3 regions of the Burkholderia sp. JP2-270 genome follow, and region 3 is predicted to be linked to each of the others. Evidence: riboswitches for the same ligand, from Rfam matches in the RefSeq annotation. Region 3 holds a riboswitch; each other region holds the start of a gene.
The links. Region 3 has a riboswitch for cobalamin ahead of cobA (uroporphyrinogen-III C-methyltransferase). Riboswitches for the same ligand answer to the same signal wherever they lie in the genome.
Positions count from the first base shown of each region.

Region 1 (10,143 bases), on a different replicon from region 3:
GAGCGTGAAGCTCATGTCGAGCACCTGGTCGTAGAACGCGAAATCGCCGATCGGCGCGAGATCGAGATCGCGCTGGTCGTGCCAATGGCGCTGGCGCAGCCCGGCGCCAAGCGCCTTCAGCTCGTCGCGCGACGATTCGCCCTTCCAGTAGCGTTCGAGACCGAACTTGAGTTCGCGCTTCGCGCCGATGCGCGGAAAACCGAGGTTGTGTGTCCTGACCATGAAGCTGCCGTCCAGATGAAATAGAAGATCCGGCAGCCATGATAGGGATTTCAAACCATGAAATAAAATGGCATTATTTCATTCATCCATTAAATTTGTTCATGCATCTGTTAGATAAGCGATATCCATGCTGGAACGATTCCATCTCGTCGTCATTCGTGAAGTCGAGCGCCAGGGCTCGCTGACCGCGGCCGCCAATGCGTTGCATCTCACGCAATCGGCGCTCAGCCACACCGTCCGGAAAATCGAGCAGCAGCTCGGCACGCCGATCTGGGATCGGGAAGGACGCGGCCTGCGGCTCACGCAGGGCGGGCACTATCTGCTGAAGCTCGCGAACCGGCTGCTGCCGCAGTTCGAGCTCGCCGAGGAGCGGATGAGGCAGTACGCGAAGGGCGAGCGCGGCACGCTGCGCATCGGGATGGAGTGCCACCCGTGCTACCAGTGGCTGCTGAAGGTCGTGTCGCCGTATCTGTCGCGCTGGCCCGACGTCGACGTGGACGTGAAGCAGCGCTTCCAGTTCGGCGGCATCGGTGCGCTGTTTGGCTATGACATCGACGTGCTCGTCACGCCCGATCCGCTGAACAAGCCGGGCCTGCGCTTCGATCCCGTGTTCGACTACGAGCAGGTGCTGGTGGTCGCCGACTCACACCGGTTCGCGAACGCCGACTACGTGACTCCCGAGCAACTGACCGACGAGATCCTGATCACGTACCCGGTCGAAACCGACCGGCTCGACATCTACAACCAGTTCCTGACGCCGGCCGGCATCGTGCCGAGGCGGCACAAGTCGATCGAGACGACCGACATCATGCTGCAGATGGTCGCGAGCGGGCGCGGCATGGCCGCGCTGCCGAGATGGCTCGCCGACGAATACGCGGACCGGATGCCGGTCGTGCCGGTCAAGCTCGGCAAGCAGGGGATCGCGAAGCAGATCTTCCTCGGCATCCGCGAAGCAGATGCATCGATCGACTATCTGGCCGCGTTCGTCGCGCTTGCGCGCGAATCGACGTGGAACGCGCCGCGCATGCTGCGCTAGGCGTGCCCCGTCGCGATACGTGTCAGGCGGCGCGCATGCCGATGCGTTCGCCGCGCTCTACCCATGCGCCGAACAGCAGGCCGATCGTCGTCCACATGATCGCCTGCATGCCGATGGCCGCGACGCGGAACTTCCACAGCACGGCGGCCGGGAACGCGGCCGGCACTTCGTCGATCGACGGCAGCCCGACCTGCACGGCCGCGATGATCGCGATGAACACGAGCCCCGCGACGATCGACGCATTCCATTGGCCGAGCTTCGCCAGCAGATGGCGGCGCACGCTGACCGAGAACGCCATCGTCGCAATCGAGATCGCGATCATCAGGAAGAACAGGCCCGTGCGATAGCCGATCGTGTCGGGATCGCCGACCGACGGCGGATTGGCCGGGTACTTGATGTTCGGCACGATCACGAGCGCGACGAACGCCGCCAGCGCAAGCCACGCGGCCAGCGGCCGTGCCGGGAGACGGCCGCCTCGCCCGTATGCATACGCAAAGACCAGCGAGAACAGCCCGCCGAATGCCGCGCCGTAGGTCACGACACCCGTCAACAGGCCGAGGCCGGCCTGCGTGTCGCGGCTGACCAGTTCGTGCTCGTGCTCCGGCACGTCGCCTTTGGCGGCCTCGAGCTTTTCTTCAAAGGAAATCGCCTGATCGACTTGCGGTTCGCCGACGATTTTCGCGAAACCGAACGTGAGGAGGCCCGCGGCGATGCCTGAGAGCATCCCGCGCATGAGCAGCTTTCCGACCATCGTGTACTCCGCGTCAGTGGCAGGGAAAGCCGAGCAGATGGCGGCCGTCGTGGACGAATTCATGCACGTACATGCCCGGCACGAGCGACGTCGCGCCTTGTTCCGCGCCGACGAAATAGAGTGCGAGCAGCAGGATCAGGCCGACGAACACGGCCCACGGCAACAGTTCACGGACGGGGATGGGTGCCGGCACGGCAACCGGCTTCAGCACTGCTTCGCTCATGGATGCACCTCAGGGGAATCGCGCCCCGACAAATGTTGGATGGGTACGAAGGCAGGTCTGGCTTCCGGGATCGGGATTCCCCGGTTACAGTGGCGCGACCGCGCCGGGATTGCACCGGCTTCCGCGTTTCGTATCGGGCGAATTGTACGCGCGAACGTCCGCGTATTGAAGTGAAGGTCTGCGGACGACCGCACAACCGCCCCGGCCCCTTTCGAAAACCGACATCAACATGCATGCCTCGCTGCGCCTGATCGCACACGCATCGACCCGGGCAATGCGCACCGGCGCGTTTCCCGACGACGATCCGCTCGACGCTCACGGGCTCGCGAACGCCGCTGCGCTGCGCGACCGGTGGGCAGGCGTCGCCGGCTCGCTCGTGCTGTGCAGCCCCGCACGCTGCGCGCGGCAGACCGCCGATGCGCTCGGGCTGCATGCCGACGTCGATGACGCGCTGCGCGACATCGACTACGGAAACTGGCGCGGCAAGCGGCTGCACGACCTCGCACGCGACCTGCCGGACGAACTGGGTGCATGGATCGCCGATCCATCCGCGTCACCGCATCGCGGAGAGTCGTTCGAAGCCGCCGCTCGCCGCGTCGGCGCATGGTTGAACGCGCTGCCGCCTGGCCGCGACATCGTCGCGGTCACCCACGCGGCGATCGTTCGCGCGGCCGTCGCACACGTACTGCGGATGAATCCCGACGCTGCAACCCGCATCGACGTCGCGCCGCTGTCGTGCATGACCTTCGTTGCATCACCGCACGGCTGGGCATTGATGACGAACGACGATCGGCGCGACACCGATGCGTAAGTCCCTGCCGTGTCGTGTTCACTATCTGGGCCGCGATACGGGCCGACGTGTCGCATCTCGGTCGCGCGCCGACATTCACCTTACGTCGCCGTAAGACATACCGTTCGTCATCCCGATTGTCATCAAACTGACTGCTGGCCGCAGCTAGGATCGGACGCGGTTCCCTCACGAGATGCCGTCATGAATCAACCTGCTTCGTCCGCCGCGAACAATCGCGGCTCCGTCGAGCGCAACCGGCAGGTCGGCTATGCCTTCTTCCTGCTGGTGCTCGCGATCGGCGCCGTCTATATCGCCACGCACCTGATCGACGATCTGTCGCCAGTCCGCGAAGGATCGCTGTTCCCGTACCTGATGCTCGGCGCCGCGCTGCTGATCGCGCTCGGCTTCGAATTCGTCAACGGTTTCCACGACACCGCGAACGCGGTCGCCACCGTGATCTATACGCACTCGCTGACACCGAACGTCGCGGTGATCTGGTCCGGCATGTGGAACTTCCTCGGCGTGATGGTTTCGAGCGGCGCCGTCGCGTTCGGCATCCTGCAGTTGTTGCCTGTCGAACTGATCCTGCAGGTCGGCAGCGGCGCGGGCTTCGCGATGGTGTTCGCGCTGCTGATCGCCGCAATCGTCTGGAACCTCGCGACCTGGTATTTCGGGTTGCCTTCGTCGAGCTCGCATACGCTGATCGGCTCGATCATCGGCGTCGGGCTGATGAACCAGTTGATGCACGGGCCGTCGGGCACGAGCGGCGTCGACTGGGGCCAGGCGCTCGGCGTCGGCAAGTCGCTGCTGCTCTCGCCGATCGTCGGTTTCCTGTGCGCGTCGCTGCTGCTGCTCGTGCTGAAGGCCATCGTGCGGATTCCCGAGCTGTACAAGGAGCCGCCGAAGGACCAGCCGCCGCCGTTCTGGATTCGCTGCCTGCTGATCCTCACCTGCACGGGCGTGTCGTTCGCGCACGGTTCGAACGACGGGCAGAAAGGAATGGGCCTCATCATGCTGATCCTGATCGGCACGGTGCCGACCGCGTATGCGCTGAACAAGGCCGTTACGCCCGCCGAATCGCAGACCTTCGTTGCGGTCGCGAACCAGGCCGCCGCGACGTTCGGGAAATACACGAGCGGCGTCGCGCCGTCCGCGAACCCGCGCGCCGACGTCGAGCACTACGTGCAGCGTCGCGAGCTGACGCCCGCCGTGCTGCCGGCCGTACAGCAGTTGTCGACGTCGCTCGCGACTGCGGTCGGCGCGTCGGGCTCGATGGCAGCCGTGCCGCAGCGCGACGTCGACAACGTGCGCAACACGATGTATCTGGTATCCGAAGCAATTCGCCTGATCGAGAAGTCGGGCCAGCCCGCGTTCGCCGCCGACGACAAGCTCGCGATCGACAACTATCGCAAGCAACTCGATCACGCGACCAAGTTCATTCCGACGTGGGTGAAGGTCGCCGTTGCGATCGCACTGGGCCTCGGCACGATGGTCGGCTGGAAGCGGATCGTCGTGACCGTCGGCGAGAAAATCGGCAAGCAGCATTTGACGTACGGTCAGGGCGCGTCGGCCGAACTCGTCGCGATGCTGACGATCGGCGCCGCCGACGTGTACGGGCTACCGGTTTCGACGACACACGTGCTGTCGTCGGGCGTCGCGGGCACGATGGCGGCGAACGGGTCCGGGTTGCAATGGAGCACGGTGCGCAGCCTCGTACTCGCGTGGGTGCTGACGCTGCCGGCGTCTATCGCACTTGCGGGCGGACTCTACTGGTTGTTCCGGTTGCTGGCCTGATCGGGGACGGGGCGGGTGGCCGGCGGAAGCCGGCCGCCTGCTGTTGGAGATTCGACCCTCGCTTCTTCGCTCCGACGTGGACGCATTCGGTGCGTCCATGCCACATCGCGAGCTTTCCTCTCTTCCTTTTCCGAATTGGAGCGCAAGATCTGGAGCGCGCCGGCGCACGGAAGTCGCTAGACTGGGTTCATCAACTTTCTTCGTGGACTCGACTGTGCGCGCGACGTTTCCTGAGCATTCCGAGCGACCGCACGGCGCCACACTGCTGACGAACGAGGTACGCCCGTGAACATCGCCGATCTGCAACCTGCCGTCGAATCGCTGGACATCGCGCAACGCGCCGACACGGTCGACTGGACGGCCGTCGATGCCGAACTCGATCGCTACGGATGCGCGCGCGTGCCGGGCCTGATCTCGGCAAGCGAGTGCGATGCGCTCGTATCGCTCTATCCGCGGGATGCGCTCTATCGTTCACGCATCGTGATGGCGCGACACGGATTCGGGCGCGGCGAATACAAGTATTTCGCATATCCGCTGCCCGCGATCGTCTCGGAACTGCGTACGACGATCTACCCGCATCTCGCGCCGATCGCGAATCGCTGGAACCAGGCACTCGGAATCGACGTCCGCTATCCGAAAGACCATGCTGCCTTCCTTGACCGCTGCCACGCCGCGGGACAAACACGACCGACGCCGCTGATCCTGCAATACGGTGCCGACGACTACAACTGCCTCCATCAGGATCTGTATGGCGAGCACGTGTTTCCGCTGCAGGTCGCGATCCTGCTGTCGGCGCCGGGCCGCGATTTCACGGGAGGAGAGTTCGTGTTGACGGAACAGCGGCCACGCATGCAGTCGCGTGCGGAAGTGGTGCCGCTGACGCAAGGCGACGCGGCGATCTTCGCCGTGCACGGCAGGCCCGTGCAGGGAACGCGCGGCGTCTATCGCGTCAACCTGCGCCACGGCGTAAGCCGGATCAGAAGCGGCCATCGCCACACGGTCGGCATCATCTTCCATGATGCCCAGTGACGGTAATCGGGACGAGCACGATACGGTCGTGCGGTTGATCGCACCAACGGGTTCGCGCGAGGAGCACCTCGCATCTGTCGCGCCAGTCGCGCGCGATCATTCCGGGGGCGTTACGACCACGCATCGCCGTGCGATCTGCCCGCTCGTCCGCTTTGACGGATGACAGCTTGCGCTCCCCGGCAAGTCATCACAGCCATGACGATTCGACGTTGCTGGCGAGCGACAGGAAACAAAAGCACTCACCTGTCGCGACACAAACGCGATTAGCCGTCCGTCCTACCCTCGCGCCACATTCGCCCGCAGCCGATCGCCTGCATCGGAGGCCAATCGCGCGTAGCCCGGCAACGTCAGCAGTGCGAGCACGCCCGCCGCGACGAATGCACAACGGAAATCGTCGAGCACGTAATGCATGCCGGCCGCATCGCCACGCACCAGTGCCGCGAGCCGCAGCGACAACGCGCCGAACGCGATCCCCATCCCGATCGTCATTTGCTGCGCAGCGCTCCACAACGTGCTGGCCGCGCTCGTCTGGTGAGCCGGGATATCCGCATAGGCCAGCGTCGCGAGCGTCGTGAACTGCATCGACCGCGTCAGCCCGTAGACGAATACGACGAACAGCGTGATCGCCAGCGGCGTCGATGCGGTCAACCAGCCGCACGCAATCGTGAAGATGCCGACGATCGTCACGTCGACGAGCGCGACGCGCCGGAATCCGTAGCGGTCGAGGATCCACGACGTTCCTGCCTTCATGCCGAGATTGCCGAGCGCACTCGCGAGCAGCAGCAAACCGGACTGGAACGGCGACAGCCCGAAACCGATCTGGAACAGCAGCGGCAGCAGGTACGGCACGGCGTTGATCGCCATCCGCGTGATCGAGCCGGTGATCACCGTCACCGAGAACGTCGGTATCTTCAGCGTCGTGAAATCGAGCAGCGGATGCACGCAACGCCGCGCATGCAGCCACGCAGCCATGCCGAACAACACGCTCGCGCCCACCAGGACGGCCGCGCGCGTGAAGTGGACGTCCTGCTGGCCGGCCGCCTCGGTGCCGATCAACAGACAGGTCAGTGCTCCGCCGGCCAGCACGAAGCCGACCCAATCGAGCGGCCGCTGCTCGTCGGCCCGCGTGTTCCGGACGATCAGCCAGGTACAGACGAGCGCGGCGATGCCGAACGGGACGTTCAACAGGAAGATCCATCGCCAGGACGCATAGGTCGTGATGAAGCCGCCGATCGGCGGCCCGACGACGGGCGCGACGATGCCCGGCCACGTGATCGTCGCGATCGCACGCATCAGCTTTGCTTTCTCGGTGCTGCGCACGACGATCATCCGCCCGACCGGCACCATCATCGCCCCACCGACACCCTGCAGCAGCCGCGCAGCCGTGAACGTCACCACGCCATCCGATAGCCCGCACAGCACCGACGCGCCGGTAAAGACGACGATCGCACTGGCGAACACGGTGCGCGATCCATATCGATCGGCAATCCAGCCGCTGATCGGGATGAACACCGCAAGCGCGAGCATGTAGGCTGTCATCCCGAGGCTCAGCGCGTTCGGCCCGACACCGAACGAGTGCGCCATTTGCGGCAGCGCGGTCGCGATCACGGTCGTGTCGAGGTACTCCATGAAGAACGTTGCGGCGACGAGGTACGGCAAGAAGTCGGTCGTCCGACCACCTTGAGCAGGGCTGTCAGTCATGAACGGTGCAGGAGACGGAATGCGGAAAACACCGACCGCCAATCGGCGCAGACAAGCACCGGGGGATCGGGGCGAATGGCGATATTACCTTGAAGGGCTTGGTCTCCGCTTTGCCGACTCATGTCGCACGACTGCACTTTATGCGCATAGATTTCCGGGACGGTTTCGTGCTGCGCTCGCCGAGTGACGCCCCCGGACAGTGAGGCTCGCCCAACGATGTCGACGCGCTCGATGCGTTGCTGGACGACGATCTGGTGTTCACCGTTCCAACCGGACAGGTCATCTCGAAGGAGGACGATCTGTCCACGCATCGCGCGAAGCTGCTGCGTCTCGACAGACTCGATTTCCATGAAACGCATGCACGCGCGATCGGCGAGATGATCCTGACCACGACAAAGGCGACGCTCGCCGGCCGTTTTAACGGCGCTGCGTTCGACGGCACGTTTGCCTATACGCGCCTGTGGCGTCGATCGGGCGCCGGCTGGCGCATTGTCGCCGGGCATGCATCGCAGATCATGTAACCCTCGCCAGATAGGTGAGGGAGAGGGAAGCGATATGGCTCACCGTGTCGCGCTCGAGAGAACCGAGGCGACCGACGGTCGTGAGTGAGTTGCTGTTGATGCGACGAAAAGGGCGCGCTACCCCCTGCGGGACGCGGCACGCATTTGCGCCGCGCCAATGCAAAAACCCCCGCCTTTTGGGCGGGGGTTCCTGGCTTAGGGAGCCTGACGATTACCTACTTTCACACGGGAATCCGCACTATCATCGGCGTAGAGTCGTTTCACGGTCCTGTTCGGGATGGGAAGGGGTGGGACCGACTCGCTATGGTCATCAGGCAAAGAGGGTTGTCGCGTTGCTTCGCAGCGCGACCAATCGGGAAGAAGCAGTAATTTTGGGGTTGTGAGGTTGTATCTCACACGTACGCGGCACTTCAACCGTCGTACGTCGAGTGCCTCGCACTCGACGCTCGATATCCGTAAGCGCTGAAGCGCTAACGGCTATCGAGACAGACTTGTTATAGGATCAAGCCTTACGGGCAATTAGTATCAGTTAGCTGAACGCATTACTGCGCTTACACACCTGACCTATCAACGTCCTGGTCTCGAACGACCCTTCAAGGGGATCTAGTCCCCAGGGATATCTCATCTTAAGGCGAGTTTCCCGCTTAGATGCTTTCAGCGGTTATCTCTTCCGAACATAGCTACCCGGCGATGCCACTGGCGTGACAACCGGTACACCAGAGGTTCGTCCACTCCGGTCCTCTCGTACTAGGAGCAGCCCCCTTCAAATATCCAACGCCCACGGCAGATAGGGACCAAACTGTCTCACGACGTTTTAAACCCAGCTCACGTACCTCTTTAAATGGCGAACAGCCATACCCTTGGGACCGGCTACAGCCCCAGGATGAGATGAGCCGACATCGAGGTGCCAAACACCGCCGTCGATATGAACTCTTGGGCGGTATCAGCCTGTTATCCCCAGAGTACCTTTTATCCGTTGAGCGATGGCCCTTCCATACAGAACCACCGGATCACTATGACCTGCTTTCGCACCTGCTCGACTTGTCGGTCTCGCAGTTAAGCACGCTTATGCCATTGCACTATCAGCACGATTTCCGACCGTACCTAGCGTACCTTCGTACTCCTCCGTTACGCTTTGGGAGGAGACCGCCCCAGTCAAACTGCCTACCATGCACTGTCCCCGACCCGGATCACGGGCCAAGGTTAGAACCTCAAACAAACCAGGGTGGTATTTCAAGGACGGCTCCACCGAAACTAGCGTTCCGGTTTCATAGCCTCCCACCTATCCTACACAGATCGGTTCAAAGTCCAATGCAAAGCTACAGTAAAGGTTCATGGGGTCTTTCCGTCTAGCCGCGGGTAGATTGCATCATCACAAACACTTCAACTTCGCTGAGTCTCGGGAGGAGACAGTGTGGCCATCGTTACGCCATTCGTGCAGGTCGGAACTTACCCGACAAGGAATTTCGCTACCTTAGGACCGTTATAGTTACGGCCGCCGTTTACCGGGACTTCAATCAAGAGCTTGCACCCCATCATTTAATCTTCCGGCACCGGGCAGGCGTCACACCCTATACGTCCACTTTCGTGTTTGCAGAGTGCTGTGTTTTTATTAAACAGTCGCAGCCACCAGTTTATTGCAACCCCTTCACCCTCCTGGCGCAGGCCAGTCAAGCTACAAGGGCGTACCTTATCCCGAAGTTACGGTACCAATTTGCCGAGTTCCTTCTCCCGAGTTCTCTCAAGCGCCTTAGAATACTCATCTCGCCCACCTGTGTCGGTTTGCGGTACGGTCATCGTTAGACTGAAGCTTAGAGGCTTTTCTTGGAACCACTTCCAATTGCTTCGCTCCCTAAGGAGCTCGCGCCACACCCTTGAATTACGCGCCCGGATTTGCCTAAGCGCCTTCTCCAATGCAGCGACCGGGACTTCCAACACCCGGACAACCTTCCGCGATCCGTCCCCCCATCGCATCTAACAATGGTGCAGGAATATTGACCTGCTTCCCATCAGCTACGCATTTCTGCCTCGCCTTAGGGGCCGACTCACCCTACGCCGATGAACGTTGCGTAGGAA
Region 1 is NZ_CP029825.1:1,378,343-1,388,485, forward strand. It holds gene metE (5-methyltetrahydropteroyltriglutamate--homocysteine S-methyltransferase) at 1-222, opposite strand, end outside; gene DM992_RS24065 (LysR family transcriptional regulator) at 350-1,258, shown strand; gene DM992_RS24070 (CbtA family protein) at 1,281-2,009, opposite strand; gene DM992_RS24075 (CbtB-domain containing protein) at 2,023-2,232, opposite strand; cobalamin riboswitch at 2,265-2,407, opposite strand; gene DM992_RS24080 (histidine phosphatase family protein) at 2,456-3,043, shown strand; gene DM992_RS24085 (inorganic phosphate transporter) at 3,224-4,816, shown strand; gene DM992_RS24090 (2OG-Fe(II) oxygenase) at 5,102-5,845, shown strand; gene DM992_RS24095 (DHA2 family efflux MFS transporter permease subunit) at 6,122-7,546, opposite strand; partial or broken gene DM992_RS24100 (nuclear transport factor 2 family protein) at 7,759-8,067, shown strand; rRNA gene rrf (5S ribosomal RNA) at 8,270-8,382, opposite strand; rRNA gene DM992_RS24115 (23S ribosomal RNA) at 8,566-10,143, opposite strand, start outside.
Region 1: linked by a shared signal. The riboswitch ahead of DM992_RS24075 (CbtB-domain containing protein) and the one ahead of cobA (uroporphyrinogen-III C-methyltransferase) in region 3 are both predicted to bind cobalamin.

Region 2 (10,143 bases), 1.1 Mb from region 3:
GGCCGTGCGCTGGTACGGCCTCATGTATCTCGTCGGCTTCATCGCGGCGATCGTCGTCGGCCGGGTCCGCCTGAAGCTGCCGCACGTCGCGGCGCAGGGCTGGACCGCGAAGGACATCGACGACATGATGTTCTACGGCGTGCTCGGCACCGTGCTCGGCGGCCGGCTCGGCTACGTGCTGTTCTACAAGGCCGATTTCTACTTCTCGCATCCGCTCGACGTGTTCAAGGTGTGGGAGGGCGGCATGTCGTTTCACGGCGGCTTCCTCGGCGTGACGCTCGCGATGGTGCTGTTCGCGTGGCAGCGCAAGCGCCACTGGCTGCAGGTCACCGATTTCGTCGCGCCGATGGTGCCGACGGGGCTCGCGGCCGGGCGGCTCGGCAACTTCATCAACGGCGAGCTGTGGGGCCGCGTGACCGACCCGACGGCGCCGTGGGCGATGCTGTTCCCGGGCGCGATGCGCGACGATGCGGCATGGCTGCCGAAACATCCGGCGCTCGTCGAGAAGTGGCATCTCGCCGACGTGTTCATGCAGTATCAGATGCTGCCGCGCCATCCTTCGCAGCTCTATGAAATCGCGCTTGAAGGCATCGCGCTGTTCTTCGCGCTGTTCTTCTTCTCGCGCAAGTCGCGGCCGATGGGCGCCGTGTCCGCGCTGTTCCTGATCGGCTACGGCCTCGCGCGCTTCACGGTCGAGTTCGCACGCGAGCCCGACGACTTCCTCGGCTTGCTTGCGCTCGGCCTGTCGATGGGGCAGTGGCTGTCGCTGCCGATGATCCTCGCGGGCATCGCGCTGATGGTCTGGGCGTATCGCCGCCGCGCGGCGAATGCGGCTGCGTGATGCGATATCGATGCGCGCGCAACTGGCGCGTGCATCGGCAACACGCATGCAAATGAAAAACGCCGGCCCGAGGGCCGGCGTTTTTCGTTTCCGACAGCCGCGCGTTGCGCGTTACTTCATCTGCACCGAGCCGTTGACGGTGACCGACACGGTGGCCTTGCCGCCTTCGACCGCGATCGGTGCGCTCATCTTCGCGCTGTCCATCGGCGCTGCGGCCATCGCCATCACGCGCGGGTACGGCTGCACGTTGCGGCCGCTGCCGACGTTGACGTCGCGGATCGTGTAGCTGCTGTAGCCGAACGCCTTCGCGGCTTCGTCCGCGCGGGCGCGGAACGACTTGATCGCTTCGGTCGTGAGCTTCTGCTCCGCCGTGCGCTGCGCTTCGGGCGACAGCGAGAACTCGACGTTCGCGATCTGCATCAGGTTCGACAGCTGGCCTGCAAGCTTCGATGCTGCTGCGAAATCGCGCGATTCGAGCGCGACTTCGGTGCGGCCGCGCCATGCGGAGATCTTCCCGTCGCGATCGGTGCTCGGATACACGGAGAATGCACCCGTGTGCGCGGTGACGCCCGATACGCCCTTCGCTTGCGACAGCGCGGCATCGGCACGCTGGTTCAGCGCGGACGTGAGGCTGCCCGGATCCTTTGCCTGCTGTTCGTAGAACAGCGTGATGTGGATGATGTCCTGCGGCACGTCGGCGCTGGCCTGCGACGAAAGCGACAGCACGCCCGCCGGTTCCGGAAAGTGCGGGTTCGCGGTCTGCGCGTGCGCGGCGGGCGACGCGAGCGTCAGCGCGACGGGAACGGCGGCGGCGAGTGCGAGCGACAGCGCGAGTGCGGATTTCTTGGTCATTGTTGGACTCCTTGTGCGAGGGCGCGCACGCGGATCACGCGTGCACGACGCGGGCGTACCGCGCAACGAAAAAACAGCCGGCCCGATTGACCGACAGCGGTTGCTTAGGCTGCGCGAACGATCCACGAGTTCCGCGGCGGCAGCGCGTGCTGACCAGATTTGACGTTTGGTGCGCGCGCCTGCTGCGCGCGCCTGCTGCGTGCGCCTACTTCATCAGCTTTTCGGTGATGAACCGCCATTCGGCGCGCGTAACGGGCGTGATCGACAGCCGGTTGCCGCGTGCGAGCACGCGCATGTCGGCGAGTTCGTCGTGTTCGCGCAGTGCGGCGAGCGGCACGAGCGGCGACTTTTTCACATAGCGCACGTCGACGAGGAGCCAGCGCGGCGCTTCCTGCGTCGACTTCGGGTCGTAATAGGGGCTGCTCGGATCGAACTGCGTGGGATCGGGGTAGGGCGTCGACGATACTTCGGCGAGGCCAGCGATGCCCGGCTCGGGGCAGCTCGAGTGATAGAACAGCACGCCGTCGCCGATCTTCATCGTGTCGCGCATGAAATTGCGCGCCTGATAATTGCGCACGCCGGTCCACGGCAGCGAGCGCTGCGGTGCGTTGGCGAGATCGTCGATGCTTGCTTCGTCCGGTTCGGACTTCATCAGCCAGTATTGCATGGATCGTGATCGACGCAGCAGGAGGCATGATGGTCTGTTGGCATGCGCGTTCTGCGTGCAAACAGACCCTGAAAAAGAAAACGGCACCGGGACTCGCCCGATGCCGTTGGATAGGCCCCCGCCTTGGCCGCTAGGCCGGCATCCTGAACCTGAGGTTCAGAATTGGTCGCAGTTAGCAGCACTTCGGGTACATCAGACAGAGTGACGCGCGCGCCCGTGCTACAAATTTCCGCAACCGTGCACATGGCATTGGTTCAAGGAATATATGACCTTGGCGAACCAGGCAGGGAAGCTGACTGAACTGTGTTTCGATGCGCCAATTTGACCACCGTTGATCGCCGAGATCAAGGAGAATCGACGCATCGATTGAAACGTTACTGCGTCTCGTGCTGTGCGAGCACCGCGCCGAGCTGTTCGTTCATCTGGTGCATTGTACGACGGATTTCCTCCGCCGGAAATGCTTCACCGTGCCGCACGCTCGTTTGCAGCCGCAGCAATTCCGATGCGAGCGACAGTGCCGCCATCACCGCGATGCGATCGGTGCCGCGTACCGAGCTGTTCGAGCGGATTTTCGACATTTCGGCGTCCACGCGCGCGACCGCCTCGAGCAGCGCCGCTTCGGTCTCGGCCGAACAGGCGAGACGATAGGCCTGACCGAGAATCGAGACTTCGATCTGCTTGGTGCTCATGCATGTTCTCCGTGGCTGGCCGCGTCATCGCCACCCGTACGCGCCTGCGCATCCAGCAGGTCGAGCTGGTTGTCGGCTTGCTCCGCGCTTTTCGAGCGCGGCAGCTTTTCGAGAATCGCGTTCAGTTTCACCTGCGCGTCGTCGATCTTCGCCGACAGCGTGTCGCGCTCGGCTGCGAGCGCATTGCGTTCATCGCGCAGCTGCGCGAGTTCCGCGCGGACCGTGTCCGCTTCCGCGCGCAATTGCGCGACCTGCTCCTCGAGCGCGAGCCGTTCCGAGTGATAGCGCTTGTTCAGCGAAATCAGACGGCCAATATTTTGAGATAGGGTTTCGAGTTCGTTGAGCATTTGCTGCGTCCTCTAAAGACCCAGCATTTTAGCGCGGAATAACGCGCAATCCGACATCTGTAACGTTTCCAGTCGTAACACCCCCGCTTCTTGCCGCGAATAGGCGCGCCACGTGCGTGTCCGGACGCTTCCTTGACGCTCGCGCGAGCGGCTCCTAAACTGGCGCCGCCTCGGTGCTCGCGCGTGGAACGCGCGGTTAAACGGGAAGCAGGGAGCGGGCTCCGCCGGGAGGCCGCCAACCTGCGCTGCCCCCGCAACGGTAAGCGGCCGCGTCCTGTGACGCAGGCCGGCTCGGGCGCGTTCCGCGTGCAGGTGTCGCACGCGGGCGCGGGCCACTGCGCGTCATCGCGCGGGAAGGCGAGCCGGTACGCCGCCAGCCCGGATACCGGCCGAGGCGGGGAGCCCGCATGGGCTTCGTGACGCGCGGCCTGCGGGGAGGCGGGGCGCGCAGTGCTTCACGGGATTTATCTTCATGCTGACCCCAATCGTCCGCACGGCGCTCGGCGCGCTCTGCGGACTGCCGCTTGCCGCCGCCGCGCAGACCGCGGCGAATGCCGATGCCGCGGCGCCCGCCGTACCCGCGACAACGTCGGCCGTGTCCGCGGCCCGGCCTGGCGCTGCGACCATGCTCGAACCGGTCGTCGTCACCGCGCAGCGCGCGCCGCAGGCGCTGGCCGACACGATTCCGCAAACCACCGTATTCGACGCGCAGGATATCGCCGCGCATCCGGGCGCCGACCTGCCGACCCTGCTCGCGTTCGCACCCGGCGCGCAGATCGTGCGCAACGGCGGCCCCGGCGCGAGCACGACGATGTTTCTGCGCGGCGCGGAGTCGACGCAGTCGCTCGTGCTGATCGATGGCGTGCGGGTCGATTCCGCGAGTCTCGGTGCCGCGCAACTGAGCCAGCTGCCGCTCGACCAGATCGAGCGCGTCGAGATCGTGAACGGCAACGTGTCGTCGCTGTACGGCTCGGGCGCGATCGGCGGCGTCGTGCAGGTGTTCACGAAGGACGGCGGCAATCATCCGCCGCGCTTCAACTTCGCGGTCGGCGTCGGCAGCTACGGCACTCAGACGCAGCAGGCCGGCGTATCGGGGCGGCTCGACGGCGACGGAAAGACGACGTTCAGCGTGTCGATCGCACGCGACAAGGACAACGGTTTTTCCGCGCTCGACCCGGCGAAGAAGCCGAACGCGAACCCGAATGCGAACGGCTACCTGAACGAGAGCATCACCGCGGCGCTGCGCCACCGCTTCAACGACCGCTGGGATGCGGGCATCAGCTACTTCCAGTCGAACGGCAACAACAGCTACGACAATGCGTGGGGCGTGCCGACCGACCTGAACAACCTCTATTCGCGCGTGCAGCAGGTGCGTGCGTTCACGAACGGCAAGCTGACCGACTGGTGGACCGCTCGCGTGAGCGTGTCGACCGGCAACGATCGCAGCCAGTCGGCGCTGAACGGCGTCTATACCGATCACTTCAATACCGACAACCGCCAGTACACGTGGCAGAACGACTTCCGGATCGCGCCGGATCATCTGATCCAGGCCGGCTACGAGCGGCTCGACCAGCAATTCATGTCGAATGCGTATTCCGCGCCGCAGCGTCACGTGAATTCCGGCTGGGTCGGCTATTCGGGGCGCTTCGGCCGCCAGCAGTTCCAGGCGAACCTGCGCCGCGACCAGTACTCGGACTTCGGCGGCGCCAATTCCTACTATCTCGGCTACGGCCTCGAACTGACCGATCGCTGGAAGGTGACCGCGAGCTATTCGGACGCGTTCCGCGCGCCGAGCTTCAACGACCTCTATTACCCGATGGCCGGCAATCCGTCGATCCAGCCGGAGCGCAGCCATTCGATCGAGGCCGCGTTGCAGTACGCGTCCGATGCGGTGGGCGTGATGCGGCTCACCGCGTTCCAGACGCGCTATGCGAACCTGATCAACTATCGGCCCGACGGGAGCGGTTTCTACTATATTGCGCAGAACGTCGGCAGCGCGAAGGTGCAGGGGCTCGAAGGGTCGTGGCAGGGGCATGTCGGCGCGACCGACGTACGGGTTGCCGCCACGTTGCAGAACCCGGTCGACGAAACGCAGAATCAGGATCTCGACCGCCGCGCGCGGCGTTTCGCGTCGATGGCCGTGAACCGCGCGTTCGGCGCGTGGCGCGTCGGCGGCGAATGGCTCGTGAGCGGCGCGCGCAACGATCCGGGCGGCGGGCGGCTCGGCGGCTACGGGATCGTCAACCTGTCCGCGCGCTACAACATCACGAAGTCGTGGTATGTCAGCGCGCGTATCGACAACCTGCTCGACAAGGACTACGAGCTTGCATATGCCTACAACACGCCGAAGCGCGGCGCCTATGTCACGCTCGGCTGGCAGCAGCAGTAAGCGGATGCGCCGCGCGTCATGCGCAGCCCCGTGCGCGGCATGAGCGCCGCGCGCGCCGCCGCGATCTGGGCCGCGCTGGCCGCCGTGGTCGCGTTGCTGTTCGTCGTGTCGCTGTCGATCGGCAGCGTGCCGATGTCGCCGTGGCAGGCGCTCGCGTCGCTCGTGCCGCATGGCGGCGACGCGCTGTTCGCCGACATCGTCCGCACGCTGCGCCTGCCGCGCGCGCTCGCGGGCTTCGCGTGCGGTGCGCTGCTCGCGCTTGCCGGCGCGCTGCTGCAGGTGCTGCTGCGCAACCCGCTCGCGGAACCGTATGTGCTCGGCGTGTCCGGTGGCGCGGCCGGGTTCGCGCTGGTCGCGATGATCGCGGGCGGTGCGTGGTGGCTCGTCGATGCGTCGGCGTTCGCCGGCGCGCTCGTATCGGTCGCGCTCGTGCTCGGTCTCGCGCGCCGCGAGCTGTGGCGCGGCGATTCGCGCGACGCGTCGCCGCGGCTGCTGCTCACTGGTGTCGTGATCGCGGCAGGGTGGGGCGCGCTCGTCACGCTGCTGCTGTCGCTCGCGCCCGATGCGCGGCTGCGCGGGATCATCTTCTGGCTGACGGGCGACCTGAACGGCGTGACCGCGCCGTGGTTCGCGTGGGGCGCGCTGTTCTTGGCCGCATGCGTCGCGCTGCCGGCCGCGCCGCAATTGAACGTGCTGCTGCGCGGCGACGCGACCGCGCTCGCGCTTGGCGTACCGGTCGCGCGCCTGCGCGTGCGGATCTATCTCGTCGCGTCGCTGGCCGCGGCGGCTGCGGTAACGACGGCCGGCACGATCGGCTTCGTCGGCCTCGTCGTGCCGCATGCGCTGCGGCTCGCATTCGGCAACGACCAGCGCATGCTGCTGCCGGCCGCGATGCTCGCGGGCGGCGGCGGCGTGATGGCGGCCGACCTGCTCGCGCGCACCGCGATCGCGCCCGCGCAACTGCCGGTCGGCGTGATGACCGCGTTGATCGGCGTGCCGGTGTTCCTGTGGATGTTGCTGAGGAGGCCGATGCGATGACAGGCACTGCGCAGCACGCTGCCGCCTCCGGCAACCACATGGCCTGCGCGACCGTCGACCTGACGCTGATGGCCGGCGCGCGCACGCTGCTCGACGGCTTCACGCAGGCCTTCCGTCCCGGCGAAATCTGGTGCGTCGCGGGACCGAACGGCGCGGGCAAGACGACGCTGCTCGCGACGCTCGCGGGGCTGCACCCGCCGACCGGCGGCCGGGTCGAGATCGACGGCCGGCCGCTCGCCGCATGGCCGCCCGCGCAGCTCGCGCAGCGTCGCGCACTGATGCCGCAGCAGCTGCACGATGCATTCAGCGCGACCGTGTTCGACACGGTGCTGCTCAACCGCTTTCCGTATCTCGGCGGCTGGGGCTGGGAGCGCAACGGCGACCGCGCGGCCGCGCGCGACGCGCTCGCGACGTTCGACCTGACCGCACTGGCGTCACGCGACGTGCTGTCGCTGTCGGGCGGCGAGCGGCAGCGGGTCGCGCTGGCCGCGACGCTGTGCCAGGATGCGCCACTGATGCTGCTCGACGAGCCGCTCGCGCATCTCGACCTGCATCACCAGATCGACTGCCTGACCGCGCTGGCCGCATGGCTCGACGCCGGCCCGCGCACGGTGCTGTTCTCGTGCCACGACCTGAATCTCGCGCGGCGTTTCGCGACGCATGCGCTGTTGCTCGACGGCCGCGGCCATGCGTGGGCTGGTCCCGTGCACGACGTGCTGACGCCCGAGCGCGCGAGTGACGCGTTCGGCTATCCGCTCGTGCTGATCCGCGAGCATGGCCGCGACGCGCTGCTGCCTGCTTGGCCCGAGCGACAATGACCTTTTCCTTTACGATGCGCGGCGCAGGCCGCGCCAACGACACGGCTTCCCGATGACGACTCCGACCCACTTCCCGCCCGCGATCGCGCCGCTCGACGACGCGCTGCGCAAGCGCCTGCAGCATGTAATCGACCACAAGACCAAGCCGCCCGGCAGCCTCGGCCAGCTCGAGGCGCTCGCGTTGCAGATCGGCCTGATCCAGCATTCCGAGCGTCCGACCGTGCAGCGCCCGGTGACGATCGTATTTGCCGGCGACCACGGGATCGCGGCCGAAGGCGTGAGCCCCTATCCGCAAGCGGTGACCGCGCAGATGGTAGCGAACTTCCTGGCCGGCGGCGCAGCGATCAACGCGTTCTCGGGTGTCGCGCAGAGCACGCTCGAGATCGTCGATGCGGGCGTCGCGTCGCCGCTGCCGCTGTCCGACCGGCTGGTGTCGCTGCCGGTCGCGCGCGGCACGCGCAACTTCGCGACGGAGCCGGCGATGACGCGCGACGAGGCGATGACGGCGCTCGCGGCCGGCGCGGCGCGCGTGCGCCTGCATGCTTCGCTCGGCACGAACGTGATCGGCTTCGGCGAGATGGGGATCGCGAACACGTCGTCGGCCGCGTGCCTGATGAGCCGCCTGCTCGACGTGCCGATCGACGCGTGCGTCGGCCGCGGCACGGGCCTCGACGACCAGGGTCTCGCGCACAAGCGCGCGGTGCTCGGCCGCGCGCTCGTCAAGCACTCGCACGCGATCGCGCCGCTCGACGTGCTCGCGACGTTCGGCGGCTTCGAGATCGCGATGATGACGGGCGCGTATCTCGCGGCAGCGAGCGAGCGGATGACGATCCTCGTCGACGGCTTCATCGCGACGGCCGCGCTGCTCGTCGCCGAGCGCATCGCGCCCGGCGTGCGCGACTACTGCGTGTTCTCGCATACGTCGCACGAGGCCGGGCACCGGCGCATGCTCGAGCATTTCGGCGCGAAGCCGCTGCTCGCGCTCGACCTGCGGCTCGGCGAAGGCACGGGCGCCGCGCTCGCGCTGCCGCTCGTGCGCGCGGCGGCCGCGTTCCTGAGCGAGATGGCGAGCTTCGAGTCCGCCGGCGTCGACAATCGTGACGCCTGATCGCGCGCCCGGCGTGCGTGCCGAACTGCGCTACTTCTTCGTCGCGCTCGGCTATTTCACGCGCGTGCCCGTGCCGCGCGCGATCGGCTATGCGGCCGGTGATCTCGACCAGGCCGCGCGCTATTTTCCGCTCGTCGGCGCATGCGTCGGCGCGTGGGGTGCGCTCGTCTACCTCGCCGCGCTGCGCGTGCTGCCCGCGTCGATCGCGGTCGGGCTGTCGATGGCCGCGACGCTGCTCGCGACCGGCGCTTTCCACGAGGACGGCCTCGCCGACAGTTGCGATGCATTCGGCGGCGGCTACGCGCGCGACGACGTGCTGCGCATCATGCACGACTCGCGGATCGGCACGTTCGGCGCGGTCGCGCTCGTGATCGCGCTCGGCCTGAAATGGCAGGCGCTCGCGGCCATGCCGCCGCTGCGCGCCGCTTGGACGATGATCGCCGCGCATGCGGCGAGCCGTGCGGCGGCCGTCAGCCTGCTGATGTCGCTCGACTATGTGCGGCCCGAAGGCAAGGCGAAGCCGGTCGCGCAACGGATGGGCGCACGCGCGGCGTGCGTCGCGGCGGTATTCGGGTTGCCGTGGCTGTTCTGGCCGGACTGGCGCATCGGCGTCGCCGCGGGCGGCGCGCTCGTGCTCGTGCGCGCGTGGGCGGCACGCTATTTTGTGAAACGGATCGGCGGTTATACGGGCGACTGCCTCGGCTTCGCGCAGCAATTGAGCGAACTGGCGATCTATCTCGTGGTGCTCGGATGGACATCGTCCTGATCCGTCATCCGGCCGTCGGCGTCGAGCCGGGCATGTGCTACGGACGCAGCGACGTGCCGCTCGCCGCGCCGGCCGACGTCGGCGCGCATGCCGTGCACGCGCATCTGTCGGTTCTCGGCGCGCCGCCGCCCGAACAGATATGGACGAGCCCGCTGGAACGATGCGCGTCGATCGCCGAACGGCTCGCGCAGACATTCGATGTGCCGCTGCTGCGCGATGCCGGCTGGCAGGAGATGGATTTCGGCGCGTGGGAAATGCAGCGCTGGGACGATATCGACCGTGCGGCGCTCGATGCGTGGGCGGCCGACCTGATGCATGCATGCGCGCATGGCGGCGAAAGCGTCGCGCGGTTCGCCGCACGGGTTGCAGGGCGGGCCGACGCGGTTGTGCAGGTCGATCGGCCGCAATGGGCGGTTACGCACGCGGGCGTGATCCGCGCGTTCGCATCGCATGTGTTGCGTGTGCCGCTCGACACGCTGCTGTCGCGGCCGGTGCCGACGGGCGGTGTCGTCTGGCTGCGTGCGGACGATGCGGCGCGAACATGGGAAGTCGTGCACTGGGATGAATAGGCTCGCACGCGTCTGCATGGGAACGACACGACGCGCGGTCAAACCATCTCAAGCACCGG
Region 2 is NZ_CP029824.1:1,635,537-1,645,679, forward strand. It holds gene lgt (prolipoprotein diacylglyceryl transferase) at 1-841, shown strand, start outside; gene DM992_RS07810 (SIMPL domain-containing protein) at 953-1,693, opposite strand; gene DM992_RS07815 (EVE domain-containing protein) at 1,899-2,360, opposite strand; RNA gene ssrS (6S RNA) at 2,472-2,653, opposite strand; gene DM992_RS07825 (cell division protein ZapA) at 2,735-3,049, opposite strand; gene DM992_RS07830 (ATPase) at 3,046-3,396, opposite strand; cobalamin riboswitch at 3,551-3,805, shown strand; gene DM992_RS07835 (TonB-dependent receptor) at 3,869-5,785, shown strand; gene DM992_RS07840 (iron ABC transporter permease) at 5,804-6,823, shown strand; gene DM992_RS07845 (ABC transporter ATP-binding protein) at 6,820-7,641, shown strand; gene cobT (nicotinate-nucleotide--dimethylbenzimidazole phosphoribosyltransferase) at 7,694-8,749, shown strand; gene DM992_RS07855 (adenosylcobinamide-GDP ribazoletransferase) at 8,739-9,515, shown strand; gene cobC (alpha-ribazole phosphatase) at 9,500-10,084, shown strand.
Region 2: linked by a shared signal. The riboswitch ahead of DM992_RS07835 (TonB-dependent receptor) and the one ahead of cobA (uroporphyrinogen-III C-methyltransferase) in region 3 are both predicted to bind cobalamin.

Region 3 (10,143 bases):
ACCCACAGCCAGCGCTGCTTGTCGGGCGCACGCCGCGCTTCGCGCGCGAGCAGCTGCGCGGCGGCCGCGATGCCGTCCGCGAGCGGCGTGCCGCCGCCGCCGTCGACCGGTTCGAGCCAGCGCGCATTCCACCAGCGCGGCACGGCCGGGCCGAAGCGCCGCGCGGCGCCGTTGCCGCCGAAGCAGATCAGCGCGGTTTCGACGCGGTCGCGCGCCGCGCGATCGAAATACGCGACGATCAGCCCCTTCGCCAGCGCGAGCCGGTCGTGCGACAGCATCGACGCCGAACAGTCGAGCACGAAGCAATGCAGCGCGTGCGGCCTGCCGGCCCGCTTCCGGAAGCGCAGATGGCCGAGGTGCAGCGAATCGCCGCGTTTCGCGGCGAGCGTCGCGGGCCACGCAACGGCCGTGCCGGCGCGCGCCGTGCCCGGCACGCGCGAGGCTGCGCCTGATTGCCATCGAGGACCGCGAACGGTGTTCGCGGCGGCGCCGGCTCGATGGCTCAGCGTTTTTTTTAGCGGCAGCGGCACGACGCTTTTCACGTCGCGCAGCCCGGCGGGTTCGGGCGGCAGGTAGCCCCAGTCGCCCTGCGATGCGGCGGTATCGTTCTTCGTCGCTCCCGGTTGGTTCTCCGGCCGCTGGCGCGCATCCGGCGGCGAGCGATCGTCACGTTCGCGGTCCGGCTGCGGCGCGCCGGACGATGGCGGCGTACCCGCATGGCGCCGGTGCCGCAGCACCGCTTCGGCCACGCGCTCCACATGCGACACCGTCACCGCGTCGGCCTGTTCCAGCGCGGCGAGTGCGCGCGCGGCGCGCAGCATCACGAGATCGGCGCGCAGCCCGTCGACGGCCGCGTCGATGCACAGCGCACTGACGCGCGCATGCACCGCATCGTCGAAATCGAGCATCGCCAGCCGCGCTCGCGCCGCATGAATCCGGTCGCCGAGTTCGCGCTGCGCGGCTGCATGACGCGCGCGGAACGCGTCCGGATCGAGATCGAATGCAAGCCGCGCCTTCACGATCCGCTCGCGTTGCGCGGCCTCGAAGCAGTTCTCCAGCTCGACCATCAGCCCGAAGCGGTCGAGCAACTGCGGACGCAGTTCGCCTTCCTCGGGATTCATCGTGCCGACCAGCACGAAGCGCGCGTCATGCGCGTGCGATACGCCATCGCGCTCGACGATGTTCACGCCGCTCGCGGCGACGTCGAGCAGCGTATCGACAAGCCCGTCGGCGAGCAGGTTCACCTCGTCGACATACAGCACGCCGAGATGCGCGCGCGCAAGCAGGCCCGGCCGGAAGCGCACGCCGTTTTCGGCCAGCGCATGCGCGAGATCGAGCGTGCCCGTCACCTGTTCGTCGCTCGCCGACAGCGGCAGCGTGACGAACTGCCCTTCGGGCAGCAGTTCCGCGAGGCCGCGCGCGGCGGTCGATTTCGCGGTGCCGCGCGGGCCGCTCACGAGCACGCCGCCGAGCGACGGATCGATCGCGGCGAGCAGCAGCGCCTGCTGCAACGCGTCCTGCGCGACGAGCGCCGCAAACGGAAAGACCGCGCGCTCGCGGTGCAGCGTCGGATCGGTCATCGCCGTCCTCCTTCCTGGAGTTGTTCGCTTTCGAGCCAGACCGCTTCGATCCGCTCGCGATAGTCGCCCGGCTGCTGCCACAGGCCACGCTGCATCGCCTCGACGAAGCGTTCGCAGATGCCGTGCAGCGCCTTCGGGTTGTGCCGTTCGAGGAACCCGCGCGTGTCGTCGTCGAACAGGTATGCGTCGGCGACGAGCGCGTACTGGTGGTCTGACAGCACGCGCGCGGTCGCGTCATAGCCGTACAGGTAGTCGACGGTCGCGGCCAGCTCGGCCGCGCCCTTGTAGCCGTGGCGCTTCACGCCGTCGAGCCATTTCGGGTTGACGACACGCGAGCGGATCACGCGCGCGATCTCCTCGCGCAGCGTGCGCATCTTCGGCGCGACCGGATTCGCATGGTCGCCGTGGTAGATGCTCGGCTGCTGCCCCGACAGGTGCCGCACGGCCGCCGTCATGCCGCCCTGGAACTGGTAGTAGTCGTTCGAATCGAGGATGTCATGCTCGCGGCTGTCCTGGTTCTGCACGACGACGTCGATCGTCGCCAGCCGCTCGCCGAACACGTCGGGCGCGGCGTCGCCCGCGCTGTTCTGCGCGTAAGCATGGCCGCCCCACTGTCGGTAGGCCTCTGCCAGATCGGCGTCGGTCTGCCAGCGGCGCTGGTCGATCAGGTCCTGCAGGCCCGCGCCGTAGCTGCCCGGCCGCGCGCCGAACACGCGCCAGCCGGCGCGGCGCCGCGCTTCGTCGGGCGCCACGCCCTGCGCGATCCATTTCGCGCGTTCGCGCTCGATGCGCGCGCGGATCGGGTTCAGCTCCTCGGGTTCGTCGAGTTCGGCGACGGCCTGCACGGCCGCGTCGAACAGGTGCATCAGGTTCGGGAACGCGTCGCGGAAGAAGCCCGACACGCGCAGCGTCACGTCGATGCGCGGCCGGTCGAAAATCTCGATCGGCAGGATCTCGAAATCGGTCACGCGATGGCTGCCGTGCGCCCATTTCGGCCGCACGCCGAGCAGCGCGAACGCCTGCGCGATATCGTCGCCGCCCGTGCGCATCGTCGCCGTGCCCCACACGGACAAGCCGATCGCGCGCGGATAGTCGCCGTGATCCTGCAGATGGCGCTCGATCAGTTGCTGCGCGGATTTCAGGCCGAGCGACCACGCGGCCTGCGTCGGCACCGCGCGCGTGTCGACCGAGTAGAAGTTGCGCCCGGTCGGCAGCACGTCGGGGCGGCCGCGCGACGGCGAGCCGCTCGGCCCCGGCGGCACGAAGCGGCCGTCGAGCCCGCGCAGCAGTTGGCGCATTTCCTCGCCGCCGCATGCGTCGAGCGCGGGCATCAGCGTCGAGCGGACGCGTTCGATCACCGCGAGCGTATGCGGCCATTCGCCGGGCGGCGTCGCATCGGTATGGGCGTCACCCGATACCGTCGCGCACAGCCCGTCCAGCCATTGCTGCGCGAGCCGTTCGAGCCGCTCGCGCGTATCGCCCGCATGGCGCCACGGCGATGCATCGAGCGCCTGCAGGATCGCCGGCCGCGGGCCGGCCCACGGCGCGGCCCAGTCGGCCGACAGCGGATCGAAATCGTCGCCGAGCGTCAGGTCGCGCGCGAGCGCGCCGATCAGCCCCGCGCGCTCGCCCTTGCCGTCGCCGACCGGAAAGCGCGCGAGCGCAAGCAGCGTATCGCGCCGCTGACGATCGGCCGGCGACACGCCGAACACGTGCAGCCCGTCGCGAATCTGCGCTTCCTTCAATTCGCACAGCCATGCGTCGACGCGCGTCAGCAGCGCATCCTCGTCGCCCGCGTCGCGCGGCGGCGATACGCTCAGTTCGTCGTGCAGCCGGTGTTCGGCGATCGTCGCGAGGATCGTCTTCCTCAGCAGCTTCGCGCGCCGCGCATCGACCATCAGCGCTTCGTAGTATTCGTCGACCTGCCGCTCGAGATCCTGCAGCGGGCCGTAGTTTTCCGCGCGCGTGAGCGGCGGCATCAGGTGATCGACGATCACCGCCTGCGCGCGGCGCTTCGCCTGGCTGCCCTCGCCCGGATCGTTGACGATGAACGGATACAGGTGCGGCAGCGGCCCGAGCGTCAGGTCGGGCCAGCATGCGTCGGACAGCGCGACGCTCTTGCCCGGCAGCCATTCGAGGTTGCCGTGCTTGCCGAGATGGATGACCGCGTCGATGCGATACGCATCGCGCAGCCAGAAATAGAACGCGAGATACGCATGCGGCGGCACGAGATCCGCGTCGTGGTAGCTCGCATAGTCGTTCTCGCCGCGCGAGCGCGACGGCTGGATGCCGACGAACACGTTGCCCGCGCGCCAGCCTGCGATCGTGAAACGCCCGTGGCGCAGCGTCGGGTCGGCTTCGGGCGGCCCCCAGCGCTCGTTCAGCGCGGCGCGCACGGCCGCCGGCAGCCGCGCGAAATGCGCGACGTAGTCGGCCAGCGCGAAGCTCTGGAACGCCGGGCGCAGCGCATGCACGGCCGCGTCGTTGGTCACGCCTTCGGTAAGCCGCGCGATCAGCGCATCGCCGTCGGGCGGCAGGTCGGCCACCGCGTAGCCCGCATCGCGCAGCGCCGCGAGCACGCGCAGCGCGGACGCCGGCGTGTCGAGCCCCACGCCGTTGCCGATCCGCCCTTCGCTTTGCGGATAGTTCGCGAGGATCAGCGCGATGCGCTTGCTCGCGTTGTCGAGCGTGCGCAGCCGGCACCAGCCGCGCGCGAGCGCCGCGACGAACGCGATCCGCTCCGCATCCGGCTGGTAGCGCACGACGTCGACCTCGGTGTGCGGGCAGCGATAGGCGAGCCCCTTGAAGCTCACCGCGCGCGTGACGATGCGCCCGTCGACCTCGGGCAGCGCGATGTGCATCGCGATGTCGCGCGCATGCAGGCCCTGGTTGTCGGCCACCCATGCGTCGCGATTGCCGCCGGACAGGATCACCTGCAGCACCGGCGCGTCGCCGGCGAGCACGTCCGGCTCGGCGGCATCGATCGCGCCGGCCGCGAACGCGGTCGTGTTCAGCACGAGCGCCACGCCGTGCATGTCGCAGAGCTGCGTGATGACCTCGCGGCTCACCGCGTCCTTCAGCGACGTCACCGCGATCGGCAGCGGGTTCAGCCCTTCCTGAACGAGTGCGTCGGCCAGCGCGTCGAACACGGCCGTGTTCGCGGCCTGCCAGTGCGCGCGATAGAACAGGATCGCGACGACCGGCGCGCCGGGCGTCCAGCGCGGCCGCCAGTCGTCGACGCTCGCGCGGTCGCGCGCCGGGTGATACAGCGCGGCGGCCGGCAGCGGACGCGGCGGCTCGGGTTCGTCGCCGAAGCCGAGCGTATGGAAGGCGATGCTGCGCAGCAGTGCTTCGGCGTTGTGCACGCCGCCTTCGCGCAGGTAGCGCCACCACAGCCGGCACAGGTCGGGGGCGACCGTGCTCTTCGCGACGAGGTTCGGGTCTTCCTGCAGGTCGCCCGAGAACATCGCGAGCTGCTGAGCACGCTTCGACGCGAGCGACACGGCCTGCTCGATCCCGTACGGCCAGTATGCTTCGCCGCCGAGATGATCGATCACGACCGTCTTCGCATGACGCAGCACGTCGTCGACATAGAAATCGACGGACGCCGGCTGCCGCAGGAACGTGACGTTCGCGAGCCGCACGCTCGGGAAGCCGGCCGGCAATTGCGGCACGACGCTCGCGAGCAGCGACAGCGTCGTGTCGGCCGAACTCAGGATCACGATGTCGGCCGGTTGCTGGTCGATCCGGACGACGCCCTGCGTATCGTCGACGAAGCCGCCCGGCGTGGTGCGCAGCAGATGCATCGTGCGTTACGCCTGTTGCGGTTCGGCCGCGCACGCGGCGTCGAACGCGCGTTGCAGCGCGGCCGCGTCGAGATCCTCGCCGATCAGCACGAAACGGCTCGCGCGCGTTTCGCCGTCCTGCCAGCGGCGGTCGAAATAGCTGTCGAAGCGGCGGCCGACACCCTGGATCACGAGCCGCATCGGCGCGCCGGGCAGCGCGGCGAAGCCCTTCGCGCGGTAGATCGTGTGTGCTTCGACGACGCGCTGCAGCGCGGCGATCGTCGCTTCGCGCGAGCCCGCGTCGCCCGACACGACCACCGAATCGAAATCGTCGTGATGGTGATCGTGATCGCCGTCGTCGGCCGAGCCGTGATGGTCGTGGCGCAGGTGGATCGTTTCTTCCGACGCCGATTCGAGCCCGAGCAGCATCGCGAGGTCGAGCTCGCCGCGCGTCGCGCGCACGATCTTCACCTGCGGCGGGATCTCTTCGCGGATCGCGGTTTCGATCTGCGCGAACTGCGCGTCGCCGACGAGATCGGCCTTGTTCACGATCACGAGATCGGCGGACGACAGCTGGTCGGCGAACAGTTCGTGCAGCGGCGATTCGTGGTCGAGGTTCGGGTCCGCACGGCGCTGCGCGTCGACTGCCTGCGGGTTTTCCGCGAACTGGCCGCTCGCGGCAGCCGGCCCGTCGACGACGGTCACGACCGCATCCACCGTGAAGCTGTTGCGGATCGTCGGCCAGTTGAACGCCTGCACGAGCGGCTTCGGCAGCGCGAGCCCCGACGTCTCGATCAGCACGTGGTCGATGTCAGCGCGGCGCTCGACGAGCGCTTCCATCACCGGATAGAACTCTTCCTGCACGGTGCAGCACAGGCAGCCGTTCGCGAGTTCGTAAAGCTGGCCCGACGCTTCGTCCTGCGCGTCGTCGCAGCCGATGCCGCAGCCCTTGAGGATTTCGCCGTCGATGCCGAGCTCGCCGAATTCGTTGACGATCACCGCGATGCGGCGGCCTTCGGCGTGCTGCAGGATGTGGCGCATCAGCGTCGTCTTGCCGCTGCCGAGAAAGCCCGTGACGATCGTGACGGGCAGCTTGCGTAGAGTCATGGAATATCCAGGGTCGTAAGGGGGAGTCAGGCCGAGATCGTCACGTCGATCTCGTCGTAGCGCTTTAACCGGTAGATCAGGGCCGACACGAGCCAGCATGCGAGGAACAGGCCGATCACGACGTAGCCGAGCATGCCGAAGTGCGACGCCACCATCGACGCGAAGCCCCACACGGGGCCCTGCAGCGACAGCTTGTCCGCGAGCAGCGCGAGCACCTCGATGCCGCCGATCAGCGCGGCGACCAGCACCGACACGAAGGTGATCGTCATGTTGTAGTAGATCTTGCGGATCGGCCGCACGTACGCCCAGCGATACGCGCCCATCATCAGGATGCCGTCGGTCGTGTCGACCAGCGTCATGCCGGCGGTGAACAGCATCGGCAGCGCCATCACGGACCAGAACGACAGGCCGCCCTGCACCTGCGCCGCCGAGATGCCGAACAGCGCGATCTCGGTCGCCGTGTCGAAGCCGAAGCCGAACAGGAACCCGACCGGATACAGGTGCCAGCTGCGCGACACGAGCCGGAACAGCGGACGGAACAGGCGCGCGAGCACGCCGCGCTGGTTCAGCAGCAGGTCGAGATCGGCGTCGACGATCGGCTCGCCGCGCCGTGCGGCGCGAAACGTCCGGTAGACGGAAATCAGGATCAGCAGGTTCGCGATCGCGAGCACCAGCAGGAAGAACGCCGACACGCTCGTGCTGATCACGCCGCCCCACGCTTTCATGCTCTCGAAGCGCGCGAGCGACGCGGCCGTGAGCGCGACCACGACCGACATCACGATCACGACCGTCGAGTGGCCGAGCGAGAAGAACAGGCCCGCGCCGAGCGGGCTGCGGCCCTCCTGCATCAGCTTGCGCGTGACGTTGTCGATGGCCGTGATGTGGTCGGCGTCGACCGCATGGCGCAGCCCGAACACGTATGCGAGCAGCGCGGTGCCGAGCAGCACGGGCTGACCGTGGAAGGCGGCGAACGCCCAGATCCACGCGCCTGCGTTGAACGCGAGCAGCAGCGCATAGATCGCGACGATCTTGCCGCGCAGCCCGGACGGGCTGTCGTTGAACAGGCGAAACAGCGAATCGAGCATGACGCTCCTTTGCGAACGGTCGACATGAAGAATGCCAACACGGCCGTCGCGGCTCGCCCCGCGCGGTCCGGCCCTTCATCGGGCCGGATCATGCGCGCTCGCACGGGCGGTCGGACGACGGGAATCGGGAAACGCTCGGGTGTCGGGCATGCTGCGGCCGTGGACGATGCGCCGCCTCCCCGCGGCGCTGAACCCCAACGTTTAGGCCGGTATCCGGGCTGACGAACACGCCGCTTCGCCTTCCCGGATGCGCAGGGCATCCAGTGGCGGTCGTCCGCATGCGCGCGGCATGCGGCGAAGCGGCGCTGCATCGCGGCGGGCACGATGCGTTCGCTTACCGTTGCGGGGGCAGCACAGGTTGGCTCGACTGCGACGCAGGCAGGCTCCCTGTTTCCCGTTTAACTGCGTGCGCCGGAGGGCGCGCGCGAGCACCAAAACGCGTGCGAGTGTAGGCGTCGGGGGCGGGAGCGTCAAGGCGGCGCGGCTTTCCGAACGGCGTCTTGCATGGCCGCGGCGCCACGCCGGAGGCCGCTTCCGGCATCGTCGCGGCGGGTTCGCGCGGGCGTACCGCTGTGCTATCGTAGCGCCGCGTTCGGTGCTCGCATGCGCATTCCGCGCATGCAGTTAAACGGGAAACAGGAGGCGGACGACCGCCCGGCCTGTGCTGTCCCCGCAACGGTACGCCGCCCGCGCGACGCGCTTCCCCGCGCACGCGCCCATGCCGCCCACGATGCCACTGCCCGTCAGCCGGGCGGGAAGGCCGCGGCCTGGCAAGCGGCCAGCCCGGATACCGGCCGACGCAAGGGGCGAGCCCGATGCTCGCCGAACGCCCGATCCGCGGGGGACGGATGGGGTGCGCATTCCGCCCGCGTTCGCGCGGGCTTCGCCCGATCCGTCATGCATTGCCTGCTCGCCGGCCGCCGATGTGCCGCCCGCCTTCCCCTTTCCACTGTCTCGACACGGTGCGCGCCGTGCCGCGCGCGATGAGCCGCGCCTGGCTCATCGGCGCGGGCCCCGGCGACGCCGACCTGCTGACGCTCAAGGCCGTGAGCGCGATCGGCGCGGCGGACGTGCTGCTCGTCGACGATCTCGTGAACCCCGACGTGCTGCGCCATGCGCGTGCCGACGCGCACATCGAGCATGTCGGCAAGCGCGGCGGTCATGCGTCGACGCCGCAGGAAGCGATCGTTGCCGCGATGCTCGCGCACCTGCGCGCCGGCCGCAGCGTCGCGCGGCTCAAGGGCGGCGATCCGTTCGTGTTCGGCCGCGGCGGCGAGGAACTGGCCGCGCTCGGTGCGGCCGGTTTCCCGGTCGAGGTCGTGAACGGCATCACCTCGGGCATCGCCGCGCCGGCCGCGCTCGGCATTCCGGTCACGCAGCGCGGCGACGCGCAGGGCGTGATCTTCGTCACGGGCCACGGCGCGGGCGCCGACGAGCCCGACTGGCGCGCGCTTGCGGCCACGCGCATGACGATCGTGATCTATATGGGCATCCGCCGGCTCGACGCGATTGCGGCGGCGCTGCGTGACGGCGGCCTGCCCGGCGATACGCCGTGCGCGGCGATCGAGAACGCGACGCGCCCCGAACAGCGGCATGTGCTCGCGACGCTCGACACCGTCGTCGAACGCGTCGGCGCGACCGGCATCGGTTCGCCGGCGATCGTCGTAATCGGCCGCGTCGCGGCGCTTGCCGACGATCCGTCGGTGCGTGCGGCGCTCGGCGGCAGCGCATGATGCGCGTCGCGCTCGGCGTCGGTTTCCGCGCGGGCGTGACGGCCGCGCAACTCGATGCCGCGATCCGCGCGGCGCTGGCGCTCTACCCGGCCGCCGAACCGGCGCTCGTCGCGACGCTCGCCGACAAGGCGCGTGCCCGCGCGCTGCGCACGCTGTGCGCGCGACGCGGCTGGCCGCTCGTCGCGTTCGACGCGGCGCAACTCGCGAGCCGTCCCGAACTGGCCGCGAGCGGCCCGTCGGACGCCGCGCTCGCGCGCTTCGGCGTCGCGGGCGTGGCCGAGCCGTGCGCGCAGCTCGCGGCACCGCACGGCCGGCTGCTGGGCCCCAAATCCATCCGGAACGGCGTGACGGTCGCACTCGCCGGCCCGCTCTGAACCCTTTCTTTCGCTTTCGACAGGACGATTCCCGATGAAGACCGACTCCGAATCCCATCAGCGGATGGCCGAACGCCGCCGCGCCGGCCACGAGAAGAAGCAGGCCGCCGCCACCCATGAAAAAGGCCTGCTGATCGTCCACACCGGCAACGGCAAGGGCAAGAGCACGGCCGCGTTCGGCATGGCCGTGCGCGTGCTCGGCCACGGCATGCGGCTCGGCGTCGTGCAGTTCATCAAGGGCGCGCTGCACACGTCCGAGCGCGACTTCCTCGGCGCGGTCGCCGAATGCGACTTCGTGACGATGGGCGACGGCTACACATGGAACACGCAGAACCGCGACGCCGACATCGCGACGGCGCGCAAGGGCTGGGACGAGGCGCGCCGGATGATCGAAAGCGGCGACTACCGGATGGTGATACTCGACGAGTTGAACACCGTGCTGAAGTACGAATACCTGCCGCTCGACGAAGTGCTCGCGA
Region 3 is NZ_CP029824.1:2,719,912-2,730,054, forward strand. It holds gene DM992_RS43510 (magnesium chelatase) at 1-278, opposite strand, end outside; partial or broken gene DM992_RS12880 (ATP-binding protein) at 510-1,580, opposite strand; gene cobN (cobaltochelatase subunit CobN) at 1,577-5,386, opposite strand; gene cobW (cobalamin biosynthesis protein CobW) at 5,393-6,472, opposite strand; gene DM992_RS12895 (HoxN/HupN/NixA family nickel/cobalt transporter) at 6,499-7,557, opposite strand; cobalamin riboswitch at 7,744-8,008, opposite strand; cobalamin riboswitch at 8,134-8,371, shown strand; gene cobA (uroporphyrinogen-III C-methyltransferase) at 8,481-9,290, shown strand; gene DM992_RS12905 (cobalamin biosynthesis protein) at 9,287-9,664, shown strand; gene cobO (cob(I)yrinic acid a,c-diamide adenosyltransferase) at 9,699-10,143, shown strand, end outside.